Regions from separate parts of the Paenibacillus sp. YAF4_2 genome, predicted to be linked through region 3. Evidence: predicted binding sites of a transcription regulator. Region 3 holds the regulator's gene; each other region holds the start of a gene.
The links. The regulator LexA, encoded in region 3, represses DNA repair genes until DNA is damaged. The targets are predictions, from matches to a motif close to CGAACATATGTTCG.
Positions count from the first base shown of each region.

Region 1: addB (helicase-exonuclease AddAB subunit AddB) is a predicted target of LexA. The motif match lies at 1,632-1,645, and genes of this name have one in related genera.
Region 2: AB4Y93_RS11370 (SPL family radical SAM protein) is a predicted target of LexA. The motif match lies at 1,417-1,430, and genes of this name have one in related genera.

Region 1 is NZ_JBFRCT010000002.1:471,398-474,679, forward strand. Features, by position in the region: gene AB4Y93_RS06170 (class I SAM-dependent rRNA methyltransferase) at 1-624, shown strand, start outside; gene AB4Y93_RS06175 (hypothetical protein) at 803-1,024, shown strand; gene AB4Y93_RS06180 (hypothetical protein) at 1,206-1,535, opposite strand; gene addB (helicase-exonuclease AddAB subunit AddB) at 1,722-3,282, shown strand, end outside.
Region 2 is NZ_JBFRCT010000004.1:202,196-205,477, forward strand. Features, by position in the region: gene AB4Y93_RS11365 (MMPL family transporter) at 1-506, shown strand, start outside; gene AB4Y93_RS11370 (SPL family radical SAM protein) at 552-1,391, opposite strand; gene AB4Y93_RS11375 (sugar phosphate isomerase/epimerase family protein) at 1,521-2,372, opposite strand; gene AB4Y93_RS11380 (ribonuclease J) at 2,582-3,282, shown strand, end outside.
Region 3 is NZ_JBFRCT010000015.1:40,063-43,344, reverse strand. Features, by position in the region: gene glnA (type I glutamate--ammonia ligase) at 1-427, shown strand, start outside; gene AB4Y93_RS26540 (PspC domain-containing protein) at 483-662, opposite strand; gene lexA (transcriptional repressor LexA) at 850-1,470, opposite strand; gene AB4Y93_RS26530 (LysM peptidoglycan-binding domain-containing protein) at 1,639-2,001, shown strand; gene AB4Y93_RS26525 (DUF896 domain-containing protein) at 2,156-2,347, shown strand; gene AB4Y93_RS26520 (hypothetical protein) at 2,427-2,942, shown strand; gene AB4Y93_RS26515 (HAD family hydrolase) at 2,970-3,282, shown strand, end outside.

The DNA.
Region 1 (3,282 bases), on a different contig from region 3:
AAAGAAGTAACATTCCCCTACTGGGATGGTGCAACCGTACTTGAATGCTTTGCTCATACGGGCAGCTTTACGCTTCATGCCTGCAAATATGGGGCAAAGAAAGTAACCTGCCTAGATGTGTCTGAGCATGCCATCGATACAGCGCGCCGCAACGTTGAGCGTAATGGCTTTACGGATCGGGTCGAATTTGTTGTAGCAGATGCATTCGAATACTTACGTTCGCAGGTTAAAGGCGCGGAGGAAAGAACAGAGCGCAGCCGTGCCGGTACGGATACTTCAAAGCCAATCAGCGGCAATGGACGTACTTGGGATGTTGTTATTCTAGATCCTCCTGCTTTCGCAAAGACGAAAAGCGCAGTCGCAGGAGCATGCCGTGGTTATAAGGATATTAACTTGCACGGGATGAAGCTGGTTAATGAAGGCGGTTATCTGGTGACGGCAAGCTGCTCGTACCATATGCGCCCTGACCTGTTCCTGGAGACCATCCAGGAGGCGGCTTCCGATGCAGGCAAGCTGCTGCGACTCGTTGAATGGCGGGCGGCAGGCAAAGATCATCCGCAGCTTCTTGGCGTACAAGAGGGCCACTATTTGAAGTTTGCAGTGTTCGAGGTTCGGAGTAAGTAAATATAGCCCAAACAAGCCGCATGGATCCTGATGAGATCCATGCGGCTTTTTTTATCGATTCGACAGGATATGATATTTATCTTGGAAAATAATGGTTGTAGGAGTAGGGGAGATAAGTTATTCTATTTAATGGGCTTCAACAAAAAAATGATATTAAAAAGGAGATGGGATGATGGAGATGATGAGCATGAAAATGATGATGGCTATGTGTATGGAGGAAATGATGTGCAAGATGAACAATATGAAGATGATGATGGATCAAATGAACGAGATGAATCGTATGGATATGATGGATATGGGGATGGAAATGGACAGCATGATGATGAAAATGCAGGAATGTGATGAGATGCTGACATCAATGATGGGCATGATGCGTGAAATGAAACAAACGGCGATTTAGTTCAATAAATATACATTTGAATATGCATTTTTGATGTGTATAATAAGAATGTAACGCTGAGAGGCAGTCGACTGCACTTTAGCGAGGTTTCATAACGGACAAAGCAGATAACTGTATGTCTAACCAACCCATTATCCGGCAGAGCGGCTAACCGCATGCGGGATTTTTTATTTTTATAGGCTTACATCGTTTCTTTAAATCGTCTGCTAAGTTCGACACGCTTTAGCCTGAGCACCCAGACTTCTTCCTGTAAAGTTCTCAATTTGGAGGAGTCATCCGAAGTTCTTAACTGATGATAGAGATCCATCATTTTCTTATTAATGATATCGAACTGCTGCCATAACTCAGAAGCTTTTCTAGTTAGTGCAAGTTGATGGGATTCTTCTTCGGATCGGGCGAGTATGCGGATTAACTGCTGCTGCCACTCGATATCTCCGATCTGTTTGGCGTAATTGTACAAATCCAAATAATCATTTATCCATTGCCGGGCAATCGTCTGATTCGAGATCATGGCCGCCCCTCCAATCCCCTTGCGTTTATTACCTAGTATTATACTCGGTATTTAAGGGAATGCAATGGCTTTTTATAAAAAGTTAGCATAACTTCCAGAACATACGTTTGTCGTTTGAATGAAAAAGAACTGCCGATATGGTAGAATAATAGATTATGAGATGGAATCGGAAAGGAAGGTCTGGGGATGGGGCTTCGATTTGTGTTAGGCCGTTCAGGAACGGGGAAAACCACATTTTGCCTGGATGCCATTCGGGCAAAACTGCAGCGTGAACCGGATGGAGCGCCGCTTATTATGCTCGTGCCGGAGCAAGCTACTTTCCAGACAGAGTACGCCTTGCTGAAAGGAACCGAACTTTGCGGAACTATACGCGCTCAAGCTCTGAGCTTCCGGCGTCTAGCCTTTCGTGTGATGCAGGAGACAGGCGGCACTGCGCTAATACCGATCAGCGATAACGGCAAGCATATGATGCTGTTTAAGATCATTCACCGCCTAGGCAAGCAGCTGGAATTGTTCCAGAATGGTGCAGGGCAGCCGGGCTTTATTGAACGGCTTGGAGAATTGCTCACAGAGTGGAAACGCTACGGCATTGATGCAGAATTATTAAAAATAAAGACAGCTTCGGTAGAGGGGGCTTCACTTCTCAATCGCAAGCTGCATGACCTGCGCCTTGTCTATGACAAATTAGAGCTGGAGCTCAGCGGGTTATATATTGACTCCGAAGACTATTTGACGCAGTTGACCGCAAGTTACGCTTCCGCTCCAGCAATGCGAGGCGCAGAGCTGTGGATTGACGGGTTCCATGGCTTTACACCTAAGGAGTATGAAGCACTAGGAGTGTTGATTGCTTCATCTGCCGAGGTAACTGTAGCTCTGACACTAGACCGTCCTTACGATGAGGGTGAAGTGCCGCATGAGCTGGAACTGTTCCATCCTACGGCCGAAACATATGGGAAGCTGCTGGCTTTGGCAGCGCAGGCAGGCATAACGGTACAGGAGACGGTTGTTCTTAGTGAAGGAGTGCCGTCTAGATTTGGAAGTAGTCCAATGCTGGCGCATTTGGAAAAGCATTATGGAGGCAGGACGCCGATGCTTCTGCCGGATAAGAAGCTTCTTGCCGCACAGAATCCCGCATGCGGAGTATCTCTTCATGCATCTGCGAACCGGAGAGCGGAAGTTGAAGCAGCCGCTAGGGATATGGTGCGAAGAGCACGAGAGGATGGACTGCGTTGGCGCGATATGGCCGTTATGGTGCGTAATGCGACAGACTATACAGATTATATTCAAACGATATTTGATGACTATCAAATTCCTTATTTCCTTGACCAAAAGAACAATACCGTTCATCATCCGCTCGTCGAATTTATTCGTTCGGCGCTGGAGACTGTGCTTCATGGCTGGCATTATGAGGCTGTTTTCCGCTGTATTAAGACAGAGCTGTTATTCCCGATTGATGGGAGCATGTCCAGAGAGCTGTTCGACCGGCTGGAGAATTACGTTCTTGCCGCGGGTGTAGACGGCTGGAAATGGCTTGACCGCTCCAGGTGGCAGCCGTTAATGCAGCAATCACTGGAAGATGAACCTGAGACGGCAGCAGAGCCAAGCGCCAAAGCTAAACGCGAGTTTAATGCTGTGCTGGCTGCTAGAGAGGCTATCGTGCCTCCGCTTCGTCGATTTGAACAGGCTTTGAAAAAAGCACCAAACGTAAAGGCCATGTGCGAAGCGCTGTATCGTCTGCTAGACCACT
Region 2 (3,282 bases), on a different contig from region 3:
GGCTGCATGACCTGTTTGGCTTTGATACCGGCGGTCCGCTTCTCAGCTTTATGCCAATTATGGTATCCGGTATTCTGTATGGGCTTGCGATGGACTATCAGGTATTCCTTGTCAGCTCCATGCGTGAAGCTTATGTCCATGGTCACAAAGGAACTTCAAGTGTGGTCGATGGCTATCAACAGGCAAGCCGTGTTGTAGTGGCGGCAGCTGTCATCATGGTATCCGTCTTCGCCGGATTCATTCTAACCGAAGACATTATGCTCAAACAGATCGGTTTTGCCCTTACCATCGGCATTCTGATCGATGCTTTCTTCGTTCGTATGGCGCTTGTTCCCGCTATTATGGCTGTCTTTGGCGACAAAGCATGGAGCATGCCAAAATGGCTTGACCGCATTCTTCCGAACCTTGACGTGGAGGGCGATAAGCTGATTGCAGAGCTTAACAAATCGGCGAATCAAAAAGATAATAAAGAGATGAAGAAGGCTAAACCAAGCCGGGCACATTAATTGTAAGACCAAGAAAGACCACTGTTGTCAGTGGTCTTTCTTTTTTTATGGTTTTAACGGGAAAGCTTCGCTCTTCGAAACATGAATCATCTCTTGTGGAAAAAAAGAGCGGAAATACGTCTCTACCCTGGAGTGAATATCGCTTCTATACCAATCCGTCAGATCATGGTCATCAAACAGCTGAGGCATGCCTAGCCGCTTCGATCGTTTCCCCAATGAACCGTCCCCAATGTTTAAGGTGTCGATCCAAATACGATCCGCAATTCCTTCTAGTGTCTTCGGAAAATCAGGCGTAAACGGCAGCACAGGTGAAATCGCAGCCTGCGTCATAATCCCTGCAGCATGCACTTCTCTTAACGCTTTCATACGAAGCTTGATGCCCGGCGCATAGGGAGCAAACAGCTGCTTCATATCTTCCCGATCCGTCTCAACCGTCATGGACACAAGAACATCGCATTTGTCCTTCAACTGTACAATGAGGTCCAAATCCTTCAGAATAAGTGGACTTCGCGTCTGAATTTGGACGAGATCAGGCGGTGACTCCAGCATTTCCTGCAGGATCCTCCGGGTAATACCCGCTTCCCGTTCAATAGGCTGATAAGGATCTGTCGCCGACGACATAAAGATATTAATCGGTTTGTTTTTACGGCGAAGCTTCATCACTTCATTGCGGTAGATCTCCGCCGCATTTGTCTTGATGTCCACCCATTCCCCCCAAGGGATCTGCTTGAACTTCTGAATCGGCATTTCTCTAACGTAGCAATATTTGCAGGCAAACGCACAGCCGCTATATGGATTAAGAGAGTGGGTAAAACCAATATCTAAGTAACCCTTGGCTTCGCTAAGGATGCTCTTGGACAGGATCTCTTTAATTTCAACAGTCATTTCAATTCCCTCCATTCACAAAACAGGAACATTTGTTCTTATATTATACCTAGAGAGAATGAATTATTCAAATAAGAAAAAAGAGAAGCAGACTTGCTGCTTCCCTTTACAACAATAAAGGATAGAAGTTTAAAGTGATTCCCAAATTGCTTTCAATTGATTCAAGCCCTGCTGCGTTGCAAATAGACATGGCTCAAGCCCTTCGAATTCAACGGAAATATACCCGTCATAGCCAGATTTCTTAACGATACCTAACACACGACGCATGTCTATATCTCCATGACCTACGATAGCACCCCGCAAATAATTGCCATGGGAGGAACGGAACCAGCCTTCTGCAAGATTGCTTTCAGGATGACGTACATAAAAGTCCTTCACATGCACCATGGAAGCATAAGCCATGTTATTAGTAACACCAGAAGCCGGATCCTCGTCAACGCAGAGAAAGTTCCCTACGTCCAGCGTCGTTTTGAAGTTGCTTCGGTCCGTTGCATGAAGGAGTGCTTGTACGCGATCGCTTGCTTGAAGGAAGTAACCGTGATTTTCCACACTAGTCGTAATCCCCTTCGTAGCTGCATAGTCAGCAATTCGGCGGCAAGCCTCAGCCAGCTTGGGCAGCTCCCTATTGAAATTACCGATTGACGTATCCGATGACGAAGCAACATCATGTCGCATTAGCTTAACTCCAAGTGCAGCTGCGATGTCCACTTCCCCCATTACTCTGTCAATCTCCTGCTCGTATTCGGACTCACTCTTGCCAGCAAAGTTCGCACCAACACAATAATTCGAGATATCAATGCCGATCTCATCCGCTTTACGACGAATATCTTGGATCAGCTTTTCAGTCAAATCGAAACCAAGGGGAACGATCTCAACATGCTCTCCGCCAATCTCTGCAATGGTATCAATGACATCAAGAATGTCTAATTCCCCTGACTTTAACACTTGATAATAGCTATATGTACTGACTCCAAACTTCATAGCTGAATCTCCCTCCCGTGCGGCTGACTTATAAAATGGAAATAAACGTTACCAGAATAATAACATGTTTTGGATAAAGCGAATATCTGTTATTGCATCTCTATTTAGAAAATGGGTAAATCCAATCAAATCTCCGCCGAGAATAAACCAGTTGAACACTGGGAAAAACAAACCAATTGGAAATAACTATTCAGATTACGGAGGTTAAAATGAATAATCAAAAATTATCGATCATCCCTCTTGGCGGAGTAAACGAGATTGGGAAAAACATGTATGTGATTCAAAGCGGCGACGATCTGATTGTCGTGGACTGCGGCTCAAAATTTCCGGATGAAAGCTTATTAGGAATTGATGTCATTATCCCTGATATTTCGTATCTAATTGAAAATCAGGATAAAGTCAGAGGGCTTGTCGTTACACATGGTCATGAGGATCATATAGGCGGTATCCCTTATATCATTAAACAATTGAACATGCCTATTTATGCTACGAGATTAACACTTGGCCTTATAAAAGGAAAACTGAAGGAGCATGGACTGCTCGGCACAACGATATTGCATCAGATTGATCCTCACTCCGAGATTACCTTAGGCAGCGTTCCTCTCACCTTTTTCAGTACTAACCATAGCATACCGGATTGCCTTGGCATTGCCTTTCACACCCCACAGGGAACAGTCGTCCACACCGGTGACTTCAAATTCGATTTGACTCCGGTTAATAATCAGTACGCTGATATTCACAAAATGGCTGACATCGGAAAAAACGGCGTATTAGCTCTATTGTCTGAAAGCACCAACGCGGAGCGACCCGGCTTTACCCCTTCGGAGCGCTTGGTTGGCGCCAATATTCTCGAAGCCTTCGTTAATGCGGACGGGATGATATTCATAACAACCTTCGCATCCAATGTGCA
Region 3 (3,282 bases):
TGAGGCACCTTGTTATGTAGCTTGGTCAGCAAGTAACCGTTCGCCGATGATCCGTATCCCGGCATCCCGTGGCCTCAGCACACGTATCGAGGTACGTAACCCAGATCCAGCTGCTAACCCATACCTGGCACTTGCCGTTATGTTGAAAGCTGGCCTTGACGGTATTAAGAATAAAACTCCGCTTCCAGCACCAGTAGATCGCAACATCTACATCATGACGGAAGAAGAGCGTCTGGAATCTGGTGTGCCAAGCCTTCCATCCGATCTGAAGGAAGCTCTCGACGAAATGCTCCGCAGCGACGTGGTCTGCGAAGCACTTGGCGAGCACGCTCTGGCTCACTTCTACGAATTGAAAGAAATCGAGTGGGACATGTACAAAACACAAGTTCATCAATGGGAACGCGATCAGTATCTGACGCTGTACTAGGATTATTAGGATTTCTATTATGATGTAAAACACCCTCGACGTAGCGTCGAGGGTGTTATTTTTTATATAAAGAAGAGGGAGGATCAGGAATAATGTTAGCCAGGATCATATAGATAATTAGATTGGCGGGGATAAAAATGAGGAATATAACTCTTACGAACAAAGCGGATAGTTCAAAATAATTGGCGATCCCGCCGCATACCCCAGATATCGATCTATTGAATTCTGATTTCATTAATCGCTTCTTCAATCGCAGTCACCTCTCGGTCAGGAGATCTAATTCCATCACAGAAATAATACCATATAAAGGTAGTTGGGTAATGTTGAAATTTTCTATTATAATCCAAATCAAAAAAAGAGGCTGTTCTCACTATCCGAATGAAGCAATCGGATCAGCGGGAACAGCCTCTTTTTGTTAGTTATTAGTGGAAGTCACGGAACAACCCAACCACTTTACCGAGAATCGTTACTGTGTTCAAGCGGATGGGCTCCATTGTGGAGTTCTCCGGTTGAAGGCGAATATGGTCTTTCTCTTTGTAAAAAGTCTTTACAGTCGCTTCGTCATCTTCCGTCATTGCTACAACGATATCACCGTTGTTCGCCGTTTGCTGCTGGCGTACGATGACAAGATCACCGTTATGTATACCAGCTTCAATCATGCTCTCGCCAATGACATTCAAGATAAATACTTGATCATTTCCGACGAAATGAGCGGCTAATGGGAAATAATCTTCAATATTCTCAGTCGCAGTAATCGGCACGCCTGCCGTTACCTTGCCGACGATTGGTACTTGTGCTACAGCGGGGAGGATGATACCGTCAACACCGTCTTGATCTAAAATTTCGATCGCCCGGGGTTTAGTAGGATCGCGTCTAATAAGGCCTTTCTTCTCTAACCGATCCAGATGCCCGTGTACGGTGGAGCTTGATGCCAGGCCAACCGCTTCGCCGATTTCGCGAACAGAAGGCGGGTATCCTTTGTCCCGAACCTCATTCTTTATAAATTCAAGAATCGACTGTTGGCGGTTCGAAATCTTAGACACTGAAATCACTCCATTAATATATTTGAAGAAAATTATAACATAGAACCGGAGTTCGTACAAACATAAGTTCCTAAAAACAAAAGTTCGCATTTTTGTTGACTACAAACATTTGTTCGTGTTATTCTAAGAACAGAAGAAAACAGAACAAACGTTCGGGGAGCGATAATAATGATGATGAATCCAGCTTTTTATAAAAGTATCCATAAGGAAGATGCGGTTAAATCTTTCAAATCGCGGAGCAATATTGTTACTCGTCATGCTTTTAAACTTGTAGTAAGTGCAGCGGTGTTTGTCCTTCTCTTTACTAGTTTCCTAATGATGCGTACGAACGCTTCATCCGATCATATAGAAGCAGCAGCCTTGAATGAGGAGACTGTAGTTGTTACGGCAGGTGATACACTCTGGGGTATTGCAGACCGTTATCTGGATGGTTCCAAGGATATTAGACAGTACATCTATAAGATCAAAGAACGTAACCATTTAAGTACCGTTGAACTAAGGCCAGGACAAATCATAATTATTCCTCAATAACCTATTTATGAAGATGGACAGGGAGTAGCGCACAGGATGTGCGTTTTATTCCCTGTCCATTTGTCTATTCTTATATCATTACCTTGACAATTGCTCGCGTAAAAAGTCAAAATAGGTAAGAAGAGATGAGTATTGTACAAATGAGGTGAAGGCAGTGGAAGAAATCATCGCGCGTATTAATGAATTATCCCGTAAAAATAAAACAGTGGGTTTAACTGAAGAGGAAATTGCTGAACGTGCCGTATTGCGTCAACAATATTTGGATAATTTCAAAAGAAATTTCCGACAGCAGTTGGATACGATTGAAATTGTGGACGACGACGAGCAAAAGGGTGTAACCCATTAAGTTGGTCTGGATTTTATATAGTTAGCACTGGCGCCGTTCCATGAACGGCGCCCTGCAATATACACTAGGAGGAATTGGCTTGTCACGTACGTGGGAGCGCAAAGTGCGCAAAAATACGAACCAAATTAATAAAGCGCGTAAAAAGCATGGTGTTTCACAGATTGGTACTACATCATCTGGAAAACCCAAAACGGATCGCTTTACCGGCCGTAACTACATATTTCCAATCGTGCTCGTATTGATGATCGGTATGTATACCTTTATGGTAACTTCTGCTCCTGATTTTGAGCCATCAACGATGTTATGGGTAACGATTGGCTGTTATTTATTACTGGCATTGGTCTTCTTATTGCGCCGTCCGTATATCTCGATTGGTAAGGATTATATCCAAACCCGCAAAATGACTGGCGATAAGCAGCTTCCAGTGTCAAATATTAAAGGAATCAGCGTACAAAAGGGTGCAATTATCATCATGCAGCAAAAAGGTGCTAATTGGGTATTCTCGCGTTTGCTGAATCGTTATCCTACGGATGAAATCAGCGCTAAATTAAAGGATTTTGCTAAAATACACAATTTGCCTTTTGAAGAAAAATAGAAGCAGAGTAGGAGAGTTATGCGAATTATGGGGAAGCAAGCCGTTTTATTTGATCTTGATGATACTTTGCTGTGGGATGACCGCAGTGTAAAAGAAGCATTTGAAACAACATGTAAAGCTGGCGCTGAAGCTGCTGGCGTGGATCCTGAGCAATTGGAAGAATCCGTGCGCAGAGAAGCTCGTGCGTTGTATGAATCCTATGAAACGTTCCCGTTCACGAAAATGATTGGGATTAATCCTTTCGAAGGACTATGGGCTAACTTCCGCGAAGGAGAGCAAGAGGAGTTCCGTAATCTGGAGAAGCTTGCTCCTGATTATCGTAAAGATGCTTGGACTCGCG